Regions from separate parts of the Paenibacillus sp. FSL W8-0439 genome, predicted to be linked through region 1. Evidence: a T-box and tRNA genes for the amino acid it is inferred to sense, from the RefSeq annotation. Region 1 holds a T-box; the other regions hold tRNA genes.
What was found. A T-box is a leader RNA that pairs with one kind of tRNA and senses whether it is charged. The one in region 1 lies ahead of argS (arginine--tRNA ligase), so its partner is inferred to be a tRNA-Arg.
Positions count from the first base shown of each region.

Region 2: it encodes a tRNA-Arg, which carries the amino acid that the T-box ahead of argS (arginine--tRNA ligase) is inferred to sense. The anticodon was not compared.
Region 3: it encodes a tRNA-Arg, which carries the amino acid that the T-box ahead of argS (arginine--tRNA ligase) is inferred to sense. The anticodon was not compared.
Region 4: it encodes a tRNA-Arg, which carries the amino acid that the T-box ahead of argS (arginine--tRNA ligase) is inferred to sense. The anticodon was not compared.

Region 1 covers NZ_JBBPAK010000001.1:2,215,116-2,220,508, reverse strand. The annotation lists gene MKX36_RS09845 (ABC transporter ATP-binding protein) at 1-986, shown strand, start outside; gene MKX36_RS09840 (S-layer homology domain-containing protein) at 1,099-2,067, opposite strand; gene argS (arginine--tRNA ligase) at 2,344-4,068, opposite strand; T-box leader at 4,130-4,388, opposite strand; gene MKX36_RS09830 (four-helix bundle copper-binding protein) at 4,466-4,795, opposite strand; gene MKX36_RS09825 (MogA/MoaB family molybdenum cofactor biosynthesis protein) at 5,059-5,393, shown strand, end outside.
Region 2 covers NZ_JBBPAK010000001.1:4,490,936-4,496,328, forward strand. The annotation lists gene MKX36_RS19240 (LacI family DNA-binding transcriptional regulator) at 50-1,018, opposite strand; gene MKX36_RS19245 (6-phospho-beta-glucosidase) at 1,206-2,549, shown strand; tRNA gene MKX36_RS19250 (tRNA-Arg) at 2,620-2,693, opposite strand; gene MKX36_RS19255 (DUF4870 domain-containing protein) at 2,869-3,162, shown strand; gene MKX36_RS19260 (hypothetical protein) at 3,472-3,831, opposite strand; gene asnB (asparagine synthase (glutamine-hydrolyzing)) at 3,995-5,393, shown strand, end outside.
Region 3 covers NZ_JBBPAK010000001.1:4,431,464-4,436,856, forward strand. The annotation lists gene tig (trigger factor) at 216-1,529, opposite strand; gene MKX36_RS19015 (hypothetical protein) at 1,673-2,605, opposite strand; tRNA gene MKX36_RS19020 (tRNA-Arg) at 2,844-2,917, shown strand; gene MKX36_RS19025 (exodeoxyribonuclease III) at 3,133-3,897, shown strand; gene MKX36_RS19030 (cellobiose phosphorylase) at 3,973-5,393, opposite strand, start outside.
Region 4 covers NZ_JBBPAK010000001.1:207,240-212,632, reverse strand. The annotation lists gene gap (type I glyceraldehyde-3-phosphate dehydrogenase) at 1-649, opposite strand, end outside; gene MKX36_RS00930 (sugar-binding transcriptional regulator) at 742-1,779, opposite strand; tRNA gene MKX36_RS00925 (tRNA-Arg) at 2,040-2,111, shown strand; gene clpP (ATP-dependent Clp endopeptidase proteolytic subunit ClpP) at 2,322-2,918, shown strand; gene MKX36_RS00915 (PdaC/SigV domain-containing protein) at 3,033-4,142, opposite strand; gene MKX36_RS00910 (SIMPL domain-containing protein) at 4,381-5,136, opposite strand.

The sequences.
Region 1 (5,393 bases):
CGATATCACTAGGGGTATTGTATGCCTTCGTCGATGTGCTGGGTCGATTGTTCCAACCTATAACGGGGATGGTCAACCAGCTCGCCGTACTGGATACTTCCATCGTATCCTCAGGACGCGTATTTGAATTGATGGACGAAACTGGAGAGCCGGTGACAGATGGTACGATGCCGCGTTACAAAGGCCAGGTAGAATTTAATGATGTTTCCTTTGCCTACAAAAAGGATGATGTGCTTAAGCATATTTCCTTTACAGCACAGCCCGGCCAAACGGTTGCTCTTGTCGGGCATACCGGATCAGGTAAGAGCTCGATTATCAACCTGCTATTCCGGTTCTATGATCCGCAAAAAGGAACGATCACCATTGACGGAACGCCTGTCAAAAGTATTCCTAAGCAATGGCTTCGCCATCATATGGGTATTGTGCTTCAAGACCCATATTTGTTCACAGGTACGGTAGCCTCTAATGTCAGTCTCGGAGATAGTAGAATTACGAGAGAGCAGGTGAATAAAGCGCTGAATGACGTTGGAGCCGACAAACTGCTAGCCCATTTGCCCCAAGGATTTGATGAGCCTGTTATTGAAAAAGGCAGCACCTTATCCGCCGGGCAACGTCAGCTTATTTCTTTCGCTCGCGCGTTAGCCTTTGATCCGGCCATTTTAATTCTGGATGAAGCTACCGCCAATATTGATACCGAAACGGAAGCGCTCATCCAATCTGCTCTTGAAGTGCTCAAAAAGGGACGTACGACCTTTATCATTGCCCACCGTTTGTCCACCATTCGTAGTGCAGACCAAATTTTGGTGCTGCATCGGGGTGAAATTGTTGAACGGGGTAGCCATGACGAGCTTATGGCCCAAGGCGGCCGTTACTTCCAAATGTATCAACTTCAGTCAGGAACGGTTGCAGCAGAATCTGCGTCTTCCTCAGCTACACCTTCTGCGCAAAATGACTTGCTTACAGGTAAAGTCGCATTTAAAGCTTAAATAATACTAGAGCCTGGGGCTAACAATTAATATTTAGCATGAAAAAGCCAGCGGTCTCCATTCATATTGGGGACTCGCTGGCTTTATTTTATATATGACATATCTTGTCGTTTTATTTAGCTACAGACGTGCCTGTACCTGTGGGAGGAAGCATTGTTCCATCGACTGCTTTGAGCGTAACCTTATACTTACTATCTATCAATGTACTGGTGTGGGTATCTGTAATGACTTGAATGTTCATTTCCCCTGGTTTTGGACTCGTCAGCTTGTAGTAAATGACCGCATTCGTATCATCTACGTAGTCGATGTGATCCACTTCAATACCGTAACCTGGATTAGGTGCCTGAAGACGAGTGATGGTTACTTTGTTCTGCTGGTCATTCGCCTTCTGTATGCTCATGCTAATATTGGTTTGTTGATCTGAATCTACAGGCTCAGCTGGATTTTCCGGAGTGGCTTGCACCGGTTTATGATTTTGTACAAACTCGGATGCATGATAGACCATTTCTGCTGCCTCCATCCGCGTTACTTTACGATCCGGGTTAAAGTTACTCTTTTCATCCAATGTTGCAATTTTGGTCAACAAAAGAAATTGAACTGCTTCGTTCGACTCTTGGTCTAATTTTTTGCCATCTGCTATGTTAATAAGCATACGGACCGTTGGATATTCCCCCGTTGCACTCACTGCTTTATACAGAATATTCGCGAATTGCTCCCTAGTCATGCGGGTACTTGGATCAATATCCGGTGACAGAGGGATTTGGTGCTGGACTGCAATCCGATAGGAATCGGCATACCATGCGGAAGTCGGAATGTTTGCAAAGGAGCCCGTTGTAAAATCAGGCATAACCTGAAGATCCATCGCCCGAACAACCAAGTGTACTCCTTGTGCATACGTGAGCGTTTGATCCGGTGCAAACTTATCCTTGGTTATCCCTTGAATAATTCCTTTGTTCTGAAGTGAACTTACGATCTTCTCCTGCTCAGGTCCCTTTATATCACGAAAGGCAGAAGCCGACGTAGCCACAGCCAATGAACAGACGACAAGCAGCGCAGCTGCCACGCTTTTATTTTTGATCATGAGATACACCTCCATGTTTACTTTGCTTCTATACTTACGGACGCAATAAAACCATCAAATGTTTCAAATATGCACAAATTGGTTGCAAAACATTGGAATACCCTGCGATTAGTGTAACCCGTCTTGCTCTTTTCTGCTCACCATCTCCATGCAAACCCAAAAGTGTCTATGATAGTTTTCCTTTTGCAGCGCCTTTTAGAGAAAAGAGCTAATTCGCAGTAATTTTAGCTAGCAAAAGCAGCAGTGAACCTAACAAAAATACCCACTTGTGGTAGCTTACATCCGGTTAGGGGCTTTCAGTCCAAGAAGTCGCAGTGTACTTGCCAGCTTATCTGCAGTCTGTTCCGCCAACTGAATGCGCCACTGTCCACCATCGACAATCCTTTCCTTAGCATAAAAACGGTTGAACGCCTGTGCTGTATCCAATGCAAATCTAGCAATAACCGAAGGTTCCAGTTGCTGAGCAGCACGTATCAGCTGCCCGTGATAGCGATCCAACTGCTTAAGCAAGGTCCAGCCTGCGTCACCCAGCATTTCATCCGAAACGATATTCCATTCAGGAGAATGCCCTTCTTGACCAAGGACGTTGTCACTGGAATTAGAATCAACCTCAGCGCGAGCGCGAGCTTTCTCCAGAAGGCTGCGTATACGCGCATGGGTATACTGCACATAAGGGCCAGTCTCACCTTCGAAGGTCAATGCCTCCTCCAACGAAAAATCCACTTCATTCAGACGGTTATTTTTTAAATCGCCAAAAATAATCGCTCCGATGCCGACATCTTCTGCTATTGCCTCTTGTTCCAGCAAATTGGGATTCTTCTCCGTAATAATGGCTTGAGCACGCGCTACAGCTTCATCCAGCACTTCCTCCAGTTTCACCACCTTGCCGCGTCTTGTGGACATTTTTTTGCCTGCAAAACGCATTAAACCAAACGGTACATGCTCACATTGCTCTGCCCATGCCTCCCCTGCATGCTTGAGCACCGCAAATACCTGTTGGAAATGTAACTTCTGTTCCCCGCCAACGACATACAACAGCCGATCAGCCTTCATCACTTCATGACGATAAATCGCTGTTGCCAGATCACGGGTGGGATAAATGGTAGTCCCATCCTTCTTCAAAATAAGACACGGCGGTAGCTGCTCGTCTTCCAGACGAACCACAAGTGCCCCATCACTTTCCTCCAGCAATCCTTTTGCTCTTAATTGGGCAACAACTGCCTGCATCTTATCATTGTAAAAGCTTTCCCCCAACACATGGTCAAACGAAATGTTAAGACGTTGGTACATACGATCAAATTCACCCAGACTGACTTCAACAAAAAACTCCCATAGTTGTTGAGCCTCAGTATCCCCGTGCTCCAAACGTCGGAACCACTCGCGGCCTTCATCCTCCAAAGACGGGTCATGCTCAGCCTCCTGATGAAAACGGACATATAGCTTCAATGATTCCCCGATCGGATCCTGTTGTAGCTGCTCTTCATTGCCCCATCTTTTATAGGCCGCAATTTGCTTGCCAAATTGTGTCCCCCAATCCCCTAGATGATTCACACTAATCGGTACATATCCGGTTTCACCAAGTATGCGATACAAGGCGGCACCGATAACAGTAGAGCGAAGATGACCGATACCAAATGGTTTGGCAATATTGGGCGAGGACATATCAATTACTACTCGCTGTCCATGCCCAATATTGGGATTCAGAAACTCAGTCTTGCTCAATTCAGCAAGCATCGGTGGAATATGAACAGATCGATCCAATGTAATATTTACATAGGCACCCGATGCTGTAGCGGTTAGACCCGCTTCATGGCTTACTAGCTCTGCCAATTCCATTGCAATATGCTGTGGAGACTTTCGAAATTTCTTAGCCAGCACAAAACAGGGAAACGCCACATCTCCCCATTCAGGCTGCGGAGGCACCTCGAATAAAGATAAAACTTCTTTCTCCTCCAAGCCCGTATGAGCTAAAATAGCTTGGGTAGCAATCATCAACAACATGTTCCTCTCTCCTTCTTTTTATAGGATCTAACAAAAAAAAAGCCCTCGCCTCTTGATATAATCAAGAGACGAGAACTTCGATATCCCCGCGGTACCACTCTTTGTAAATCGGTTGTGTAGATAAAGCTAGCTTACACAAATCGCGATTTCACTCCATTGACAAATAACGGTGTCAGCCGGGTTGATCTACTAGAAGTTCTTATCGTTGGATCAACCGTCTCCCGGGTGCGCTTCACATCGGATTTCATACCGGCTTCCACCTCTTCCGGCTCGCTGTAATGATACGGTTCCGTTGCTACTCTCCCGTTCCTTGACGTTAATTCCCACCATTATACAAACCTATTTAGTAGAAAGCAACCTTTTATTCCCTCTTCAGGGACTAGTTCTGTATATGTAATTACACTGCCACCAATTGGCGACAAGCCTCAACACAATGACGGCAGGCCTCTGCACAATGTTTGCAATGATTATGGGAATGCTTGCTGCATTCAGCAGCACATACCTCACAGGCTTTGGCGCATAGCTCACAGATTTCCTCGGCAAAATCCGTTCCGCGCTGCAACATTTGAGCAGCAAACCCACATATCTCTGCGCATTCCCTACTCACTCGAATACATTCACGCAGCATAGCTAAATCATATTCCTTCAAACTTGCTACATAGCATACATTGCAAGCGTTCATACATTCCAGGCAAGCATCCACGCATTTTTGGTATGAATGATTCATAATACATTACCTCCCAGTTGTTGATCCTGCTGTACTATTACCCGCTGAGCCTTGAAATTAATCAATTGATGTTCGCGCTTTCAACAAAATAAACCCAGAAAATCCCGACTTATGTAAGGAAGTGTACTATATTCCAAGGTGCAAGCGCAAGGATATTAATCACATAACTTTTTATCCCTCGTTTCTGACTTGCATCCAGTCGGTCCTTCCTCTATTGTAAAAAAAGAATATGCTTAACCATGAATCAAGGAGTGAACATTGTAATGAACATAACATCTGTAGAGGAGCACCGACGGGAGTCTCCGCAGCAGGTTAACTGCATGGTCGTGACCGTCTCTGATACACGAACCATGGAAACCGATACTGGGGGCCGACTGCTCAAGGAACTACTAGAAACGAATGGATATAAGGTTGTTCGATATGTTATCGTCAAAGACGACTATGAGGGTATCCGACAGTTGGTAACCGAAGCTGCAGCACATGAGGACATCGAGGCTGTACTTTTAACAGGTGGTACTGGCATTTCTCCGCGTGATACTACATATGAAGCCATCTCCTCTTTACTGGATAAGGAACTACCTGGCTTTGGTGAAATCTT
Region 2 (5,393 bases), 2.3 Mb from region 1:
TATGTGACTTGAATAGCTCAGCACCGGATAAAAGGGAATACTCAGGAGATCAAGTGGTCGCTCGCTCTACTAACTTGAATTCCAAGGGATGTAATTCTTCATGAAGCCCCTCTAGGGCATTTCGAATCATAATGAATGCATTTTCCGCTTGCTTGTCAATCGGGTAATGAATGGTGGTTAAATCAAGCAAATGCGAAATTTCGGTGTTATCAAAGCCCACCACTGCAACATTACTCGGGACCGAAACACCGAGCCTACGTGCTTCGGTCAACAGCCCTGCAGCCAAATAATCGGTAGAACAAGCGAAGGCATCCGGCTTGTTGGATTGTTCGCCCCACCAGTGAGCAATTTGTTCACCCGCTTCTACTGAATTTAAGCCATAAAAATGCGAGAAAGCATCAGCGTTCAAATCATGTTTTTTGCAAAAATCATGATAAGCCCGTATGCGCTCCTTCGTATTCAATCCCCTCATATTTCCATATACATTCACAATGCTGCGATAGCCTCTGGCATACAGATGCTCCAGCGCAAGCATGTACCCCTGATACTGGTCCATAAATACAGACGGGATTGCCTCAATGTTTACACGCTGCCATGTCACAATTGGACCATATTTGGTGTAGTGCTCAATCACACTCCACTCATTGACGCGAATCATACAGACCAAGGCGTCCAGTTGCTTTCTCCGCAACATTTCCAGTGCTTCAAGCTCCCGCTCCTTCTCTCCATTCGTAATAAATAGTGCCATATTAAAACCATGCTCCTGGGCATAGGTTGTAAATCCACGCACAAATGAACCCAATGAATCATTAAAAGAAATTGAAATAATTCCTATGAGCTTGGTCATGCCCTTTTTTAATGAAACCGCATTCAAATTAGGTACATAATCCAGTCGGTCTATGACCTCCTGTACACGCTGCCTTGTCGGTTCACTTACGTACGGATGGTTATTAATGACACGAGACACCGTTGCCGAGGATACACCCGCCAGCTTTGCAATTTCATGAATATTTGCCACATTTCTCACCTCGTTCTTTCTATTTTAGCATGTTCGTGTTTAGCATGTTTCGTGGCCCCGCCCTATAATTGTCACCTTCCCCAAATAAGTTTTCTAAAAGCGCTTGACCTGTAATGCATTACAGGGATTACAGTGAATTTGAGCTTAAGAAAGCGGTTTTAAAAAACATACTCAGGAGGCACTAACCATGAAAAAAGGCATAAAGATCGCAACTATTGGCGGAGGCTCCAGCTATACACCAGAATTAGTAGAAGGTTTTATCAAACGTTATGCAGAGCTTCCCATCCGGGAATTATGGCTGGTAGATATTGAAGCAGGACGCGAGAAACTGGAGATCGTAGGGGCCATGGCCCAACGGATGGTAAAAGCCGCCGGCATTGATTGTGAAGTACATTTGACACTGGATCGTCGGGAAGCCTTGAAGGATGCCGATTTTGTAACGACCCAGTTTCGGGTAGGCTTATTGGAAGCTCGGATTAAAGATGAAAGTATTCCGTTAAAACACGGTATGATCGGTCAGGAAACCAATGGGGCTGGTGGGATGTTCAAAGCTTTTCGTACCATACCCGTTATCCTCAGTATCGTAGAAGATATGAAAGAACTGTGTCCGAATGCATGGTTGATTAACTTCACCAACCCTGCGGGCATGGTCACCGAAGCAGTGCTTCGTTATGGTCAGTGGGATAAAGTCATCGGATTATGTAATGTTCCAATCGGCGCGATCAAGAGTGCATCGGCTGTGCTGGACAAACCGGAAGAAGAGCTGTTCTTTAAATTTGCAGGAATTAACCACCTTCATTGGCACAAAGTTTATGATAAAACTGGAGAAGAATTAACAGAACAAGTTATCGAAGGACTGTATGCTCCTGGCGCAAAACCGGAGAAGGTCGTTGAAAATATTAAGAACATGCGCTTCCTGTATGATCAGGTTCGTCAATTGAAAATGCTACCTTGTCCTTACCATCGGTATTACTATATGACCGATAACATGCTCAAGGAAGAATTAGAGGAGGCCAAAAACGAAGGAACTCGGGGCCAAGTCGTCAAACGTCTGGAAGAAAGTCTGTTTGAATTGTACAAAGATCCGAATCTGGATTACAAACCAGAGGAATTATCCAAACGCGGCGGTGCGCATTACAGCGATGCTGCCTGTGAAATCATCAACTCTATTTATAACAACAAAGGCACATTGATGGTAGTTAGTACGCGTAACAACGGTGCGATTGATGATGTCCCTTATGATAGCGCCATCGAAGTAACTAGTGTCATTCGTGCGCATGGTGCGGAGCCTGTCAACTTTGGCAAATTCCCTCCAGCACAACGGGGACTGCTGCAAGTCATGAAGGCGATGGAAGAGCTGACCATTGAAGCGGCGGTCACTGGTGACTATGCGACAGCACTGCAAGCCTTCACCTTGAATCCGCTCGTTCCAAGCGGCGATATCGCCCAAACTGTGCTGGATGAATTGCTGGAAGCACACAAAGAGCATCTGCCGCAATTTTTTGCTCATAAAGAGAAGGCGACAGTATAAAGCCAGAATCAATGATACTGCCGGAACACAAAAAAACTTCCTAATATTGAATTAGGAAGTTTTTGCTATACGTCCCAGGAGGGATTCGAACCCCCGACCGACGGCTTAGAAGGCCGTTGCTCTATCCAGCTGAGCTACTGGGACAAAATGATAATCCATAAAACCTTATGTATTCAGTGCATTAATGATTATATCACATTTTGGGCAACTGTCAAAAGCATTTTTTCATTATACAGGAAAGCAGGCTGCAAAAGGAATCATTTGGACGCTAACGGGGTATTATGTACAAAGAACGATGCCAAAAAGGAGGGGTTAATCCGTGAGAGGCCTTTTGTCTTCACTTTGTTATTTTAGCATTTTTTTCGCACCTTTTCTGGTGCCGGTCATTGTGTGGATTGCAGTCCGGGACGAATATGTTCAGGGACACGCGAAAAAAGCCATTTTATCGCACATTTTCCCCATTATTGCGGCGATTCCGCTAGTTTATTTTATTATCACTGCCAATCATGCAGGCTCGGTTATCGGGTTTGTAATGCTATTCGTAGTGGTCTATCTCGGCGTTTTTGTCTATAACATCTACAAAGGGATCATGACGCTGCGTGAAGCGGCCTAATTCAAAAGAAGCCTCTCGCATTCGCAATTTTGACGAATACAGAGGCTTCTTCAGGGTCATTTATAAATGAGCGTTTCTCAGTTTATGACTGTTTATTTATTACCGAAGCGTCTAGGACTTCTTCGCACCTCATGTCTTACATTTTTCTCCATCACTTCTTCCGCGAACTCATTGTTATGAATATAACTGCTGCCTTTGTTTTTCTTATACTTCGCTTTGCCGTCTATGATTTCCCCCTCCTTTCACGCTGATCTGGCGATGGCGCCGGTGTCCAAATTAACAAAAGCCGAGGTAGTGCACACCATATCCTCATGCCCCGAACTCCTTGGCAAACTCTGTACTAAGCTGCCCATAGGAGAGCAACTCCCTTTTGAACTTTTCCCGTTCCTCACCAGCGGTAATGTGCGTAGAGTCCGTAAAAGCCTTGTCGGTCACTTCTTCAAATGCCGAATGCAGATTATTGTCATACCAATCCAGCTCCAGATCGGCATCATTGCGGATGATCCGTACCATGTCATAATCAGGCTGACCATCCTTCTGATTCGTAGCTGTGATATAAACCAGCAGCTCCGGGTCATCTGCGGCACCGGGACGCACTTCTACCTCAGCACAGCGCACTCCGTCAAGTTCAGTGAAGCGGCGTATTTTGGCATCCTTGATGTAGTACATTGTCTCCCTCCTTCCTCACGTGTAGGCGGGTTGCCCCATCTGTAGTTTTCGGAACGGACAGACATTTTATGCTTCATTTCGGCATATATACTGATGAACTGGGGATTTAGTTTTTGATTCATTCCAACACTGGATGAACACGACAAAGAGAGGATGAATAGACATGTGCGGAATTACAGGTTTCATACAGTGGAACGGAGATTTAATGCATCAATCTGAGCTGCTGCTGAATATGACGCAAACGCTCTCCGATCGCGGACCGGATGCTGCGGGTACCTGGATATCCAATCCGTGTGCCTTCGGACACCGAAGACTAAGCGTAATGGACCCGGAAAACGGCGCTCAGCCCATGATCCGGCAGCTTGAGGATATCACTTATACGATTGTATATAACGGGGAAATATATAACGCGCCTGAGCTGAAAAAAGAGTTGCAACAACGTGGGCATTTTTTCCGTACACAATGCGACACAGAGGTACTGCTCGAATCCTATATCGAATGGGGCCCGGATTGTGTAGATCGGTTGAACGGCATTTTTGCGTTTGCGGTCTGGGATAGTGAGCGGGAGCAGGTATTTCTGGCACGAGATCGACTGGGAGTGAAGCCGCTATTTTATAGCCAAACTGGAGATGTATTTGTATTTGGCTCCGAACCCAAAGCCCTACTCCAGCATCCAGCGGTAGAGGCAGCAGTAGACGCCGAGGGATTGGCAGAAATTTTTATCATTGGGCCTGCACGCACCCCCGGACACGGCGTCTATTCGTCGATGAAGGAGCTCCGTCCCGGGCATACCCTCACCTACAGCCGCGACGGCGTACGCATTCAAGCCTATTGGAAACTGGAAAGCATTGCGCATGAGGATAACACCGAAGAAACGGCACTCAAGGTACGAGAACTGTTGATGGATACCGTTGAACGGCAGCTTATCTCGGATGTACCGGTATGTACCTTATTGTCTGGCGGGCTGGATTCAAGTGCTCTGTCCGCATTAGCAGTTGATTATTACAAACGTACCGGGCAGGGACAAGTTCATACGTATTCGGTCGATTATGTGGACAACGACAAGCATTTTAAAGCCCATGCGTTCCAGCCCGGAGCCGATGCTCCCTGGATACAGCGGATGGTCGATGAATTAGGGACAAATCATCACTGGATTGAATTCGATACACCAGAAGTTGTAGCCGCTCTGAACAACTCCACGCTAACGCGGGATTTACCCGGCATGGCGGACGTGGACTCGTCACTGTATCTCTTTTGCCGGGAGATTAAAAAGGGCGCTACTGTTGCCATTTCTGGTGAAGCAGCGGATGAAGTGTTTGGCGGATATCCGTGGTTCCATCGGGAGGATATGCTGAACTCAGGCACATTCCCGTGGGCGGTTGCTCCCGATATGAGAGCGAGTCTGCTATCCCCCGAAGTGCGGGACTGGATCAAGCCGCTGGAGTATTTGAACGACCGTTACTCAGAAGCAGTCGGAGAAGTACCAAAGCTACCGGGGGAAACAGGAAAAGCTGCGCAAATGCGCGTCATGTCCTATTTGAACATCACCCGCTTTATGCCTA
Region 3 (5,393 bases), 2.2 Mb from region 1:
TCTCATATTTAACCATGTTTCGTATGTATGTGCAAATGTACGGTAGTGACTTATGTAAAACAGAAAACACCATTCACAGCGCTTTCCATAAACGACTAAAATTTGGATTATCTAAGGTAAAAATAAGGCACGTAACTTTCACTACGTGCCTTATCCTTATCTAATTACTACGTTGCAGCCTGTTACAGCATACACCGTATATTTTATCGTTTAAATTACTCAGCAGCTGCAGCTGGCGCTTCAACTTCTTTGCTGTTTTCAACCAGCAAAGCGATTGTTTTGCGCAGTGAGATCTCTTCTTTCAAGTTAGCGAACGAGCCGTTACTTTCCAGAATGCTGCGGATCTCTTCTACAGAACGTTTGTAAGCATCCGCCATGTTTTGCAGCTCTTCATTAATTTCCGCTTCGGAAACTTCGATGTTTTCTGCTTTAGCCACTTGCTCCAGCACGAGGTTGTTGCGTACGCGCTTCTCAGCATCAGCTTTCATTTGCTCTTCCAGGTCTTCTTTGCTTTGACCGGAGAAGCCGAGGAACATTTCAAGATTCATGCCTTGGCTGCGCAGACGGTTGTCGAAATCGCGAACCATGTTTTGCACTTCACTCTTAACCATTGCCTCAGGAATGTCGATTGTTGCATTTTCAGCAACTTTCTCCACTACAGCGCCCTCACGAGCTGCTTTAGCTTCGTTTTCTTTGCGTTCCAGCAATTGCTTTTTCAAGTCTTCCTTGAATTCAGCAAGTGTGTCAAATTCACTTACATCTTTAGCAAATTCATCGTCCAATTCAGGAAGAACTTTGCGTTTCAGTTCATGAACTTTCACTTTAAATACAGCTTGTTTACCAGCGAGGTCAGCAGAATGGTAGTTCTCAGGGAACGTTACTTCAACGTCCTTGGAATCACCAGTGTGCAAACCAATCACTTGATCTTCAAAGCCAGGGATGAAGGTATTGGAACCCAGTTCCAGAGAATACTTCTCAGCTTGTCCACCTTCGAACTGTACACCGTCTACGGAACCGTCGAAGTCAATGATAGCTGTATCGCCGGATTGAGCAGCATCTTCATCAACGACAACCAATTCAGCATGACGTTGTTGCAGGCGCTCCAGCTCTTGAGCCAGTTCTTCGTCGCTTACTTCGATTTTGCTTACAGGCACTTCTACGCCTTTGTAATCGCCCAAAGTTACTTCAGGTTTAACAGTAACTTTTGCTTTGAATTTGAAAGTTTCGCCTTTAGCAAATTGATCAATTTCAACATCTGGGCTATCTACTGGGAAGATGTCTGTTTGCTCTACAGCTTGGCTGTATGCTTCTGGCAACAGGAAGTCAATTGCATCCTGGTACAGACTTTCAATGCCATAACGTTTTTCAAAGATAGGACGTGGCACTTTACCTTTACGGAATCCTGGTACGCTTACTTGTTTAACCACTTTATTAAAAGCTTTGTCGAGTGCAGCGGCTACACGATCCGCGTCTACCTCAACTTCAAGAACCCCAAGGTTCTTCTCTATTTTCTCCCAAGTTGCTTTCATTTTATGCTTTCCCCTCCAACAAAATCTTCACTTAGTTTTCATTACAATCAACGCACACAAAATAACCACTATAGTATATCTAACATTACTGTCTTTTTCAAGAGCAGCCCTTGAATGCTTTAACAGGTAAACGTTTCCGGTCATTAAGGAGTGTTCATTCCCGCCGCTACGAATAATCGCATCGACCGATATGCTTGCTCAAAACGGAAGCGCAGTGCATCTGTAATGCCATATATAGCGCGGGTTTCTTCTTCATTATTGTTCCCGTTCAAACTTTCCGAAACGGTCTGATGGAGTGCTGCTGCCCAAATATCCGGCATTCCGTCCTCTTCTACCAACATTGATCTATAATCTTTCGTACCGTACACGGCCATCACAAACTGTGACCACAGCTCCTGTGCAAAATAGAATAGTGTGGGCTCATGCACTTCAGTCTGGTCAGCTACCCGTTCCAAAATACGCATAATCGCCTCTGGAAACTCATCAGGCTGTAACGGAACCGTTTCAATATCGATTTCTGTCTTTTCATCCCCTCGTCTGATTTCTATCGTCCCTTCCATTCCGCGGCGTCTCAATGTCTGTAGAACACGGAATTGGAGAAGAGGATGGATTTCCCGTTCAGTAATCCAGCGAAGCAAAGCATCGTCGATCTCCGGCAGTTCCAAGTAGGATAACTGTTCCAAAGCTAGAATCGTCTGTTCGGATAACGGTTGATCCATAGCCATCTGCAAAAGCTTGTTACCGTAGCCTGCATCCTGTTCCTGCTTAAAACGTGCATGACGGCGAGCCAACTCAACTTCACTGACTTCGTCTTCTTCCACATTGTCCGTTACCGCTCCGCTGTCAGCATACTGTGGAAATGCAGCTTCCAACCATTGTGATAGAGCGTTCCATTCATCGTATTGTTTCTGCTCCTGTCCCTGACACTGCATCAAAAAGCGCAGCATCGCCATCGCCTCTCCGTAACGTTCGTTTTCAAGCATCACCGTAAGTTGAATTTGATAGTAGTCCAGTGTCTTCGGAAACAATACGATATTATTTTCTTTTGTCGTCACCTTGGAGTCCTTTATTTTCAAGGCACCCCCTCTCCTCCGCAAGCTAAAGTATTTGTAGATTATATGAGAAACAGCAGCCGAAGTTCAACCACTCGTCTTCAACATATTCACCTGTATTCTAACATACCCTTTTATAAGGCAAAAAAAACGATGTGTAGTCTGAATTTATGTGGTGTAGAGCCCAAATAAACGATAAACGCAAAATAAGACTTGAATCTTTTTCATCCATATGATATATTAATATTCGCTTGAATTTTATGTCCCAGTAGCTCAGCTGGATAGAGCAACGGCCTTCTAAGCCGTCGGTCGGGGGTTCGAATCCCTCCTGGGACGTATAGCCGAAGCTTCCTATTTAGGAAGCTTTTTTTATTTTCCAGCGAATTAGGACCCACCGTGAACGTTGGAGCCAGCATCGTATTACAACCTATTTTAATGTAGAAAAGGCTGTTTCCGTAGCGCTGTTCGAGCGCTTGTCTGGGACAGCCTTTTAATCGAGGATATACCCATTACACCGCATGACTGCGTGGAGTAGTAAGGAGTTTAATCAAATGAAATTAATATCTTGGAATGTAAATGGCTTAAGAGCCTGTGTAACCAAAGGTTTCTATACTTATCTAAAAGAAACGAATGCCGATATTTTTTGCGTACAGGAAACGAAGCTTCAAGAAGGACAAATCCTCATGGAGAACATGGAGGAATACATGCAATACTGGAATTATGCTGAGAAAAAAGGGTATTCTGGCACAGCTATTTTCACCAAAATCAAGCCGCTCTCTGTGCATTATGGACTCGAAGAAAATGAAGAACCGGAGGGTCGAACCCTTACGCTGGAATTTGAAAAATTTTATCTTGTCAATGTGTACACACCGAATACCAAACGGGATTTATCCCGATTGCCATACAGGCTCGAATGGGAAGACCGTTTTCGCAACTATCTGCAACAACTAGACACTCTGAAGCCTGTCATCATTTGCGGAGACTTGAACGTGGCTCATCAGGAGATCGATCTCAAAAATGCCAAAGCCAACTACGGAAATGCTGGCTTCACGCCCGAGGAACGAGACCGCATGTCACAGCTGCTCAACGCTGGATTTATAGACACCTTCAGATATTTTTATCCTGATCGAACGGATGTTTATTCCTGGTGGTCCTATATGCCAAAGGTGAGAGAACGGAATATCGGCTGGCGGATTGATTACTTCCTCGTCTCGGAGCGGCTTCGTCCACTATTAATAGATGCGAGTATTGATTGCCATATTACAGGCAGTGACCACTGTCCTGTTATATTAGATTTGCAAGATATTTCCGCGTAATTCCGCACTAATACAAGAAATTAGGGTCTTAAAAAGCCGTCATGCTCTATTTTGCAGCATGACGGCTTAAATGAATTAAAGCGATCTCTCCAGATGCACCTCGATACGAGAAACCAGCCGGTCTCTCACATCCTGAGCCTCTTTTGGGTCTAAAACAGCCTGGTTTATTGTCTTCTGTTCATCATTGCTGTAATGCAGTATATACTGTTTCACTATGCAGTCCGGCGCATAAGTATCCATACGACTTGTATTATAATACGTCACTTGGCAGCTTCCGAGAAAGCAGAAGGATAACTCACCTGTAGCTGTGAACAGCCAGCCTGGCAACTTGGGCTCCAGCTTCAGGGTAAGCCCCCTAGAATCACAGCCAAATGGCTGCCCGCCTGTCATCATCCATAGCCACATATGAATAAATTCTGCTGTAGATCCACTCAGCCTCGCAATATATCCCGTTCCATGCAAACTTGCATCAGGATTAGCACTGCTAGCAATAAAGGAACTGTTTTCCAGCGTACTTCTTCCATAGATCGTAGCATCCATAAAAGGGGGTAGCGCTTTTTGGATGTCGGCAAAAAATTCAGTGTATAGACCCACCTTTAAACACTCAAGTAAATATTTATATTCCATATGCATAAATATCGATTCATTTTCCAGCCACCCTGGCGTGAAAGCTCTGGAACGGCCCAGTTCAAACGGCTGCCCCGCCAGACTCTCATTCACCTTATACATACCCAGCTTTTTGTCGTAAAGCTCGCTCTGTCTGATAAGTCGATACAGCTTCCTCCCATTTACAATGTCGCCAGTTACTTTCATAGCCCGGGTTGGTCCTTCCAGGAAGAACGGTATATCCTTGCGTTTAAAGGAATGTATATTTACAAACACCCCCCCGTTCTCATCCTGCTGTACCTCGAATTCTTTGGCTTCATAATAAAAGAAGGTTGGGTATATCCCCTTTCCTATACGCAGAGCCTTATCCATCCCCTCTTGAATCTTACGTTCAGCCCGCTGCAAAAACTCCAGTACATCAGCAAACGACAATGCTGCTTCGGTCCCTTCAAATCCAAAACGAACCGTTTCGCGATATGCTTCTCTAGCATCCGAAATCCGTGACCAGAAGCCATGATCGGCACTACCATTCCCAGGCTCCGCATCATTAAAATCGTGGTAGTACTCTTCAACTGCGAGCCCTAATTCTTGGATCAACCTGGCTACCTCTAGCGGTAGCCTCAGCACAAAGTCTGCCGAAAGCTTCATCTGTGCATGTATTAAAAATCTTACGAGTCGCTGTAACTCGCATAGCTCACTAAAGCCCGAAGCAAACAGCCCCGGAAGTCCGTTCATGGAATCATTCCATCCTGGTTTCCCCGCCTCCATCTCAATTCCCAAGCCTTCTGGGTCTAATGTAGACAGCTTGATGGCAGCCAAGGATAGCAGCTTCTCGTATAAATTGGACTTGTAAATCTCTCCGTTGCCTCGTCCGGTTCGAACCCAGTGAA
Region 4 (5,393 bases), 2.0 Mb from region 1:
TTGCTTTAGCAGCACCAGTAGTGTTAGGAATGATGTTTTCAGCTGCTGCGCGAGCACGACGGAAGTCACCTTTAGCATGTGGAGCATCCAAAGTGTTTTGGTCGCCAGTGTAAGCGTGAATTGTAGTCATCAAGCCTTCAACGATACCAAATTTGTCTTGCAGTGTTTTAGCCATAGGAGCCAAGCAGTTAGTTGTGCAAGAAGCACCGGAAATTACAGTTTCAGTTCCGTCCAGAATTTCATGGTTTACGTTGTAAACGACAGTTTTCATGTCGCCAGTAGCTGGAGCGGAGATAACAACTTTTTTAGCGCCGCCTTTCAAATGTTTCTCAGCAGCTTCTTTAGTTGTGAAGAAACCTGTGCATTCCAGAACGATGTCTACGCCCAGGTCTCCCCAAGGCAATTCTTCAGGGTTACGGTTAGCCAAAACTTTAACTTCTTTACCGTTTACTTTGAAGAAACCGTCATGTACTTCTACTTGTCCTTGGAAAGTACCTTGTGTTGTATCATATTTCAACAGATGTGCCAGCATTTTGGAATCTGTCAAGTCGTTAATTGCTACTACTTCAATACCTTCTACGTCTTGAATACGGCGGAAAGCAAGGCGTCCAATACGTCCGAAACCGTTAATACCAACTTTAACTGTCATGAGTGAGTTCCTCCCAAAGTTCGTTTAGTTTAGTTTTATATATTCAAGACAGACCCGAAAGCCTGTCAAGACAACACAATTAAAAAACCTTATCAATCTCTTAAATAACGGCTTACAATCTCGGCAGCAGCGCCTTCGTCGGTGACAAGAATGTCTTCCTGTCCGAAACGCAATACTGCATGAATAGCAGCAGCCTTGCTCTTGCCTCCAGCCACACCTAACACCGTCTCCGTACGCCTGATGTCCTCCAAACGGAGTCCGAGCGTCAGCATTCTGTGAACAACGACGCCGTCTTCGTTAAAATAATAACCAAACGATTCGGCGACCGCACCCTCATTGCTGATCTGGGCAAAGGTTTCAGGGTCAAGCTTGCGTCTGTGGGCCATTGCTATTGCGTTGCCTATCCCGTGAATGATAATACGACTCTCTCGAATCAGGCTTAATATATCCTGAATATTCGTATCCTCAAGCAAGGAGTTGTAAGCATGATTGCTGAGCAAATCCGGTACATGGAGCAGACGGTATTGAGCGCCGACCTTGCGAGCCATCGTGGAGGCAATTGTATTTGCCTGCATTTCCATGCTCTCTCCCAAACCCCCGCGTGCCGGTACAAACCATCCGCCCTTAAGCGGGCCGTTAGCAGGTAATGCCAGTTGTTCCGCCACATCTGCAATCGTCGTGCCACCTGTTACAGCGACCACGTCCTCGTCATCCATAACACTCAGCAGCGCCTTTGCGCCAGCACGGCCCAGCTCCTGCTTCGCTAACGGTGAAGCATCCGAATCCCCTGGAACGACAACCACCTTCCTCAAACCGTAGGCTTGACGAATCTGATCCTCCAATTGGGACAGGCCGAACAAGTTGTTCGCGATCGGCTCCAGCTGTTCCAGCAGATCCAGTCCTGCTTTGCTCACCTTCATGCCCACACTCTCAATCTCAATTAGCCCTTGCGCTTTAAGGAGATCAGTCTCAGCGCGCAGTACGCGCTCGGTCATATCCAGTGAAGCTGCCAGTGTTCTGCGTCCGATAACTTCGGACAGCATAATCTGATGCAGGATCGTGTACCTTTTTTTCAAAACATCCATGAGGTCGGGCAGAAGCTGCTTCTGTATTTCTAATATCTTTCGCATGCTTTCCACTCCCGCACACTTCTAAGTTCTGTCTCTATGCTATATCTCTAACTGGTCTTAAAATGTCCCGGGATAACTTTTTAAGTCCCACGTATATCTTACCCAATATTTGCTTCACATGCAAGTCTATCTGAACCTATATTTCTCAACTTTTTATGTGAATATGCGCACGTAATAAAAGCTTGCAATTCAATGCCGTATATCATATAATCATCTTTGTTTCCAATTAATTAGTTGGTTGCTTGTAATGATTCATCTTTGCGCCCGTGGTCCAACGGATATGACGTAGGCCTCCGGAGCCTGAGATCGAGGTTCGATTCCTCGCGGGCGCGTCGTTTTATACGATTGGCTAAATGTTCCATATGATGTTTTTAACCAAAAAGAGCGCTAAGCGTTCTTTTTTTTAATCAATAGTTTGACTTTCTTTGACTTTTTGTTTGAAATTGTTTATCATGTGGTTAATACGGTAACAGTTTATAAATAGGGATGTGTATTCGGCATATCCACCAAATCCACTAACGATTTAAGGGAGGTTTTTTGACGTGAGCTATGTTCCTATGGTAGTAGAACAAAGTAACCGCGGCGAACGCGCCTATGACATTTATTCCAGACTGTTGAAGGATCGCATTATTTTGTTGGGCTCGGACGTCAATGACGTTGTAGCCAACTCAATTATTGCCCAAATGCTGTTTTTGGCTGCTGAAGATCCTGAAAAAGACATTCACTTGTATATTAACAGCCCTGGCGGTTCCATCACAGCTGGTATGGCCATTTTCGATACGATGCAATACATTAAACCTGACGTATCTACCATTTGTGTAGGTATGGCTGCTTCCATGGGTGCTTTCTTGCTGAATGCAGGTGCCAAAGGTAAACGTTTTGCCTTGCCAAACAGTGAAATTATGATTCACCAGCCACTAGGCGGTGCACAAGGACAGGCAACGGATATCGAAATTCGCGCCCGTCGCATTCTGAAAATGCGTGACAAGTTGAACCGCATTCTCGCAGATCGCACAGGTCAACCACTGGAACGCATCGAAAAAGACACAGACCGTGACTATTTCATGTCCGCTGATGATGCCAAGGAATACGGTATTATTGATAAAGTGTTAACTAGCTCCTCTCCAGAAGGTGTATAAGAAAAGTGGTTTTCTTCTGAATAGCTGGTAAATAAAAAGGCTGCCTCGGATTTTCGTATTCGGTAGGCAGTCTTTTTTATTTACTATTAATTTTCAATATATAACTAATCCAGATTATTGATTTTGTCCCGCAAAAGGCTTACCGCCCTGAGGCAGCAGTTGAGCGAACGAGTAAGTAAACTCCGGAATTCCATAAGCGTATGGCGCATAATCATACAAATCAAACACGATGGTTACTCCACTGTTGGTCACATAAAAATTCTGATCTGCGGCCAACTCTTTAAATTTCTCAAACCCTTCGCCAGCCTGGAGCGCATCAATTTTTTTCTTCAAATCAGTATTCAGGAACTTTTTATAGTTAGGATTTGCCTTCAATACATCAGACAATTGCAACTGCTTACCATCAGCAAGCGAGAACGTATATCCTTTACGTGCCGTCATACCGTGTGCGCCACCTGTATACGAGTAGTCCTGCATAATCACACTTAGAATACCGTCCTTATTATAGGCAATTGCAAAATCATTTTCGAAATCATACGGTCTTTCTGCTGTAACCTCTCCCTCTGCCACCATCTTTTTGCCTGCTGCCAATACTGTCTCTGCATGCTTTTTAAGCACATTATTAATGGCCTGTTGAGCCTCAGGATTCAGCTGGCTGCCGCTGATTTGCGGATACTTAATCTTATAGGATACCTTTGCATTACTCGAAGCTGGAAGCGTCTGAGATGCAATTGTGATCGGATTTAGCTGGCTTTTACTCAATGTTACTGTTTTCTGAGTTGCATTCCACTGCGCATCGATACCCAGATAGTCTTTCAGCAGACTCATAGGAATATATAGCTTCCCGGCGATCATTTTGGCATCCATGCTGCGCGTGTTGATCCCGTTCACATTGGCATAGGCATCCGAGGAGGAGACCACGATATAGAGCTTGTTGTACCCGCTCCCCACTGTATATGTCCCTTCCTTGGTGTCATAGCTCACCGGAATTCCCAAACTATCACGCAGTGCTGCCACTGGAATCATTGTGTTCCCGTTCACTTGTACACCTTTAGCGGCCAACGTTTTACCATTCCATTGGATGGCGATCCCGGGTTGCTGTGTTGTCGCTTGCTGCTGTTTGGTCGAAGCTGCCTCAATATAGGAAACGGGAACGACCGCAACCCCTGCTAAGATTCCCGCTGCCAGCAGTGCTGAGCCCCATTTTTTCGTATGCTTGTTCATCGTAAGTATTCCTCCTATTGTGAATCTGTATTATCTATGTGTTTTGATCACTTTTCTTATTATATCTATACCCCATTGTATGTAGTTTACAATCTGTACACTCACTGATTTCAATCTGTACACCTAACAGCCATTAGCTATGACAGACTCATTACAAAACGGTTTCAATAGACAAAAGAAGCCAACAAGTCACCCTGCAATGTTGCAGGCGCTTGCGGCTCCGTTTTAATGGTCTATACTAGTTCATCTCATATTGGGCAGACACTTGGACTTTCACCGTTACTTGGCCCGACTGTATCTCTGTTCCGCCACTCATATCCATGAGCGCTTTGGACATGGCATTCTCACGTTGTGTGAAAACCTGAGCTTCCCCGCCATCTACTGTCACATTCACCAGAGCCCCTAAGCCGCGTTTAGCTGATTTTGCTACGGCACTGGCTTTGGATTGAGCGTTATCCAACGCTTTTGCAATAGCAGCTTCTTCATAAGAAGAAGGATTCTCTACGGAAAACTGTATATTATCTACGTTGTTTGCACCGGAGTTTGTAGCCTCATCCAGCAGCTGACCAATTTTGTCCAAGTTGCGATATTTCACTGAAAGTGTATGGTTAGCAATGTAGCCTTTGAGCTTCTGTCCTTCCTTCTCGTTATAGGTATAGTTAGGTTGTACAGAGAACTGGCTTGTCTGAATATCGTCTGCACTGATACTCCATTTTTCTTTTAACAGCTGTGTGACCTTGTTTATTTTCGCAGCATTAGCTTTTTGAGCAGCAGCAGCAGTATTTCCTTCCGATTGCACCCCAATGGAGAGATAAGCGATGTCTGGCTTAGCCATTATTTCACCACTTCCACTCACGTTAATTACACCATTCGCCGTCGTCGCCGTTGCAGCATAAGCGCGATCAGCCCCCGTCCACAGCCCTCCTGCTACTCCTCCAGCTAATAATGCTCCTGCAAGAATTGCTGTGCTTACTGTTTTTGTCCAAACTCTCATCGTACTCAACCTCTTTCTTGAAAATGTTTGTACCTTCCAGACGGAAAAAACGGTAAAAGGTTGCAGTCAAGCGGTATAAATTTCCGAAACAAGGCATACCACAGGGGTTTTAATTATTTGTAGCTTGGACTTAATGCGGTGCTATATTCAAATAAATATACATCAATAGCTTAATGGTGGGACGGGTTGAATGCTTTTCTCTGGATACAAAAAAAGCCCCCGAGGGGGCTTTCACTAAGAGTACATCATATCACAAA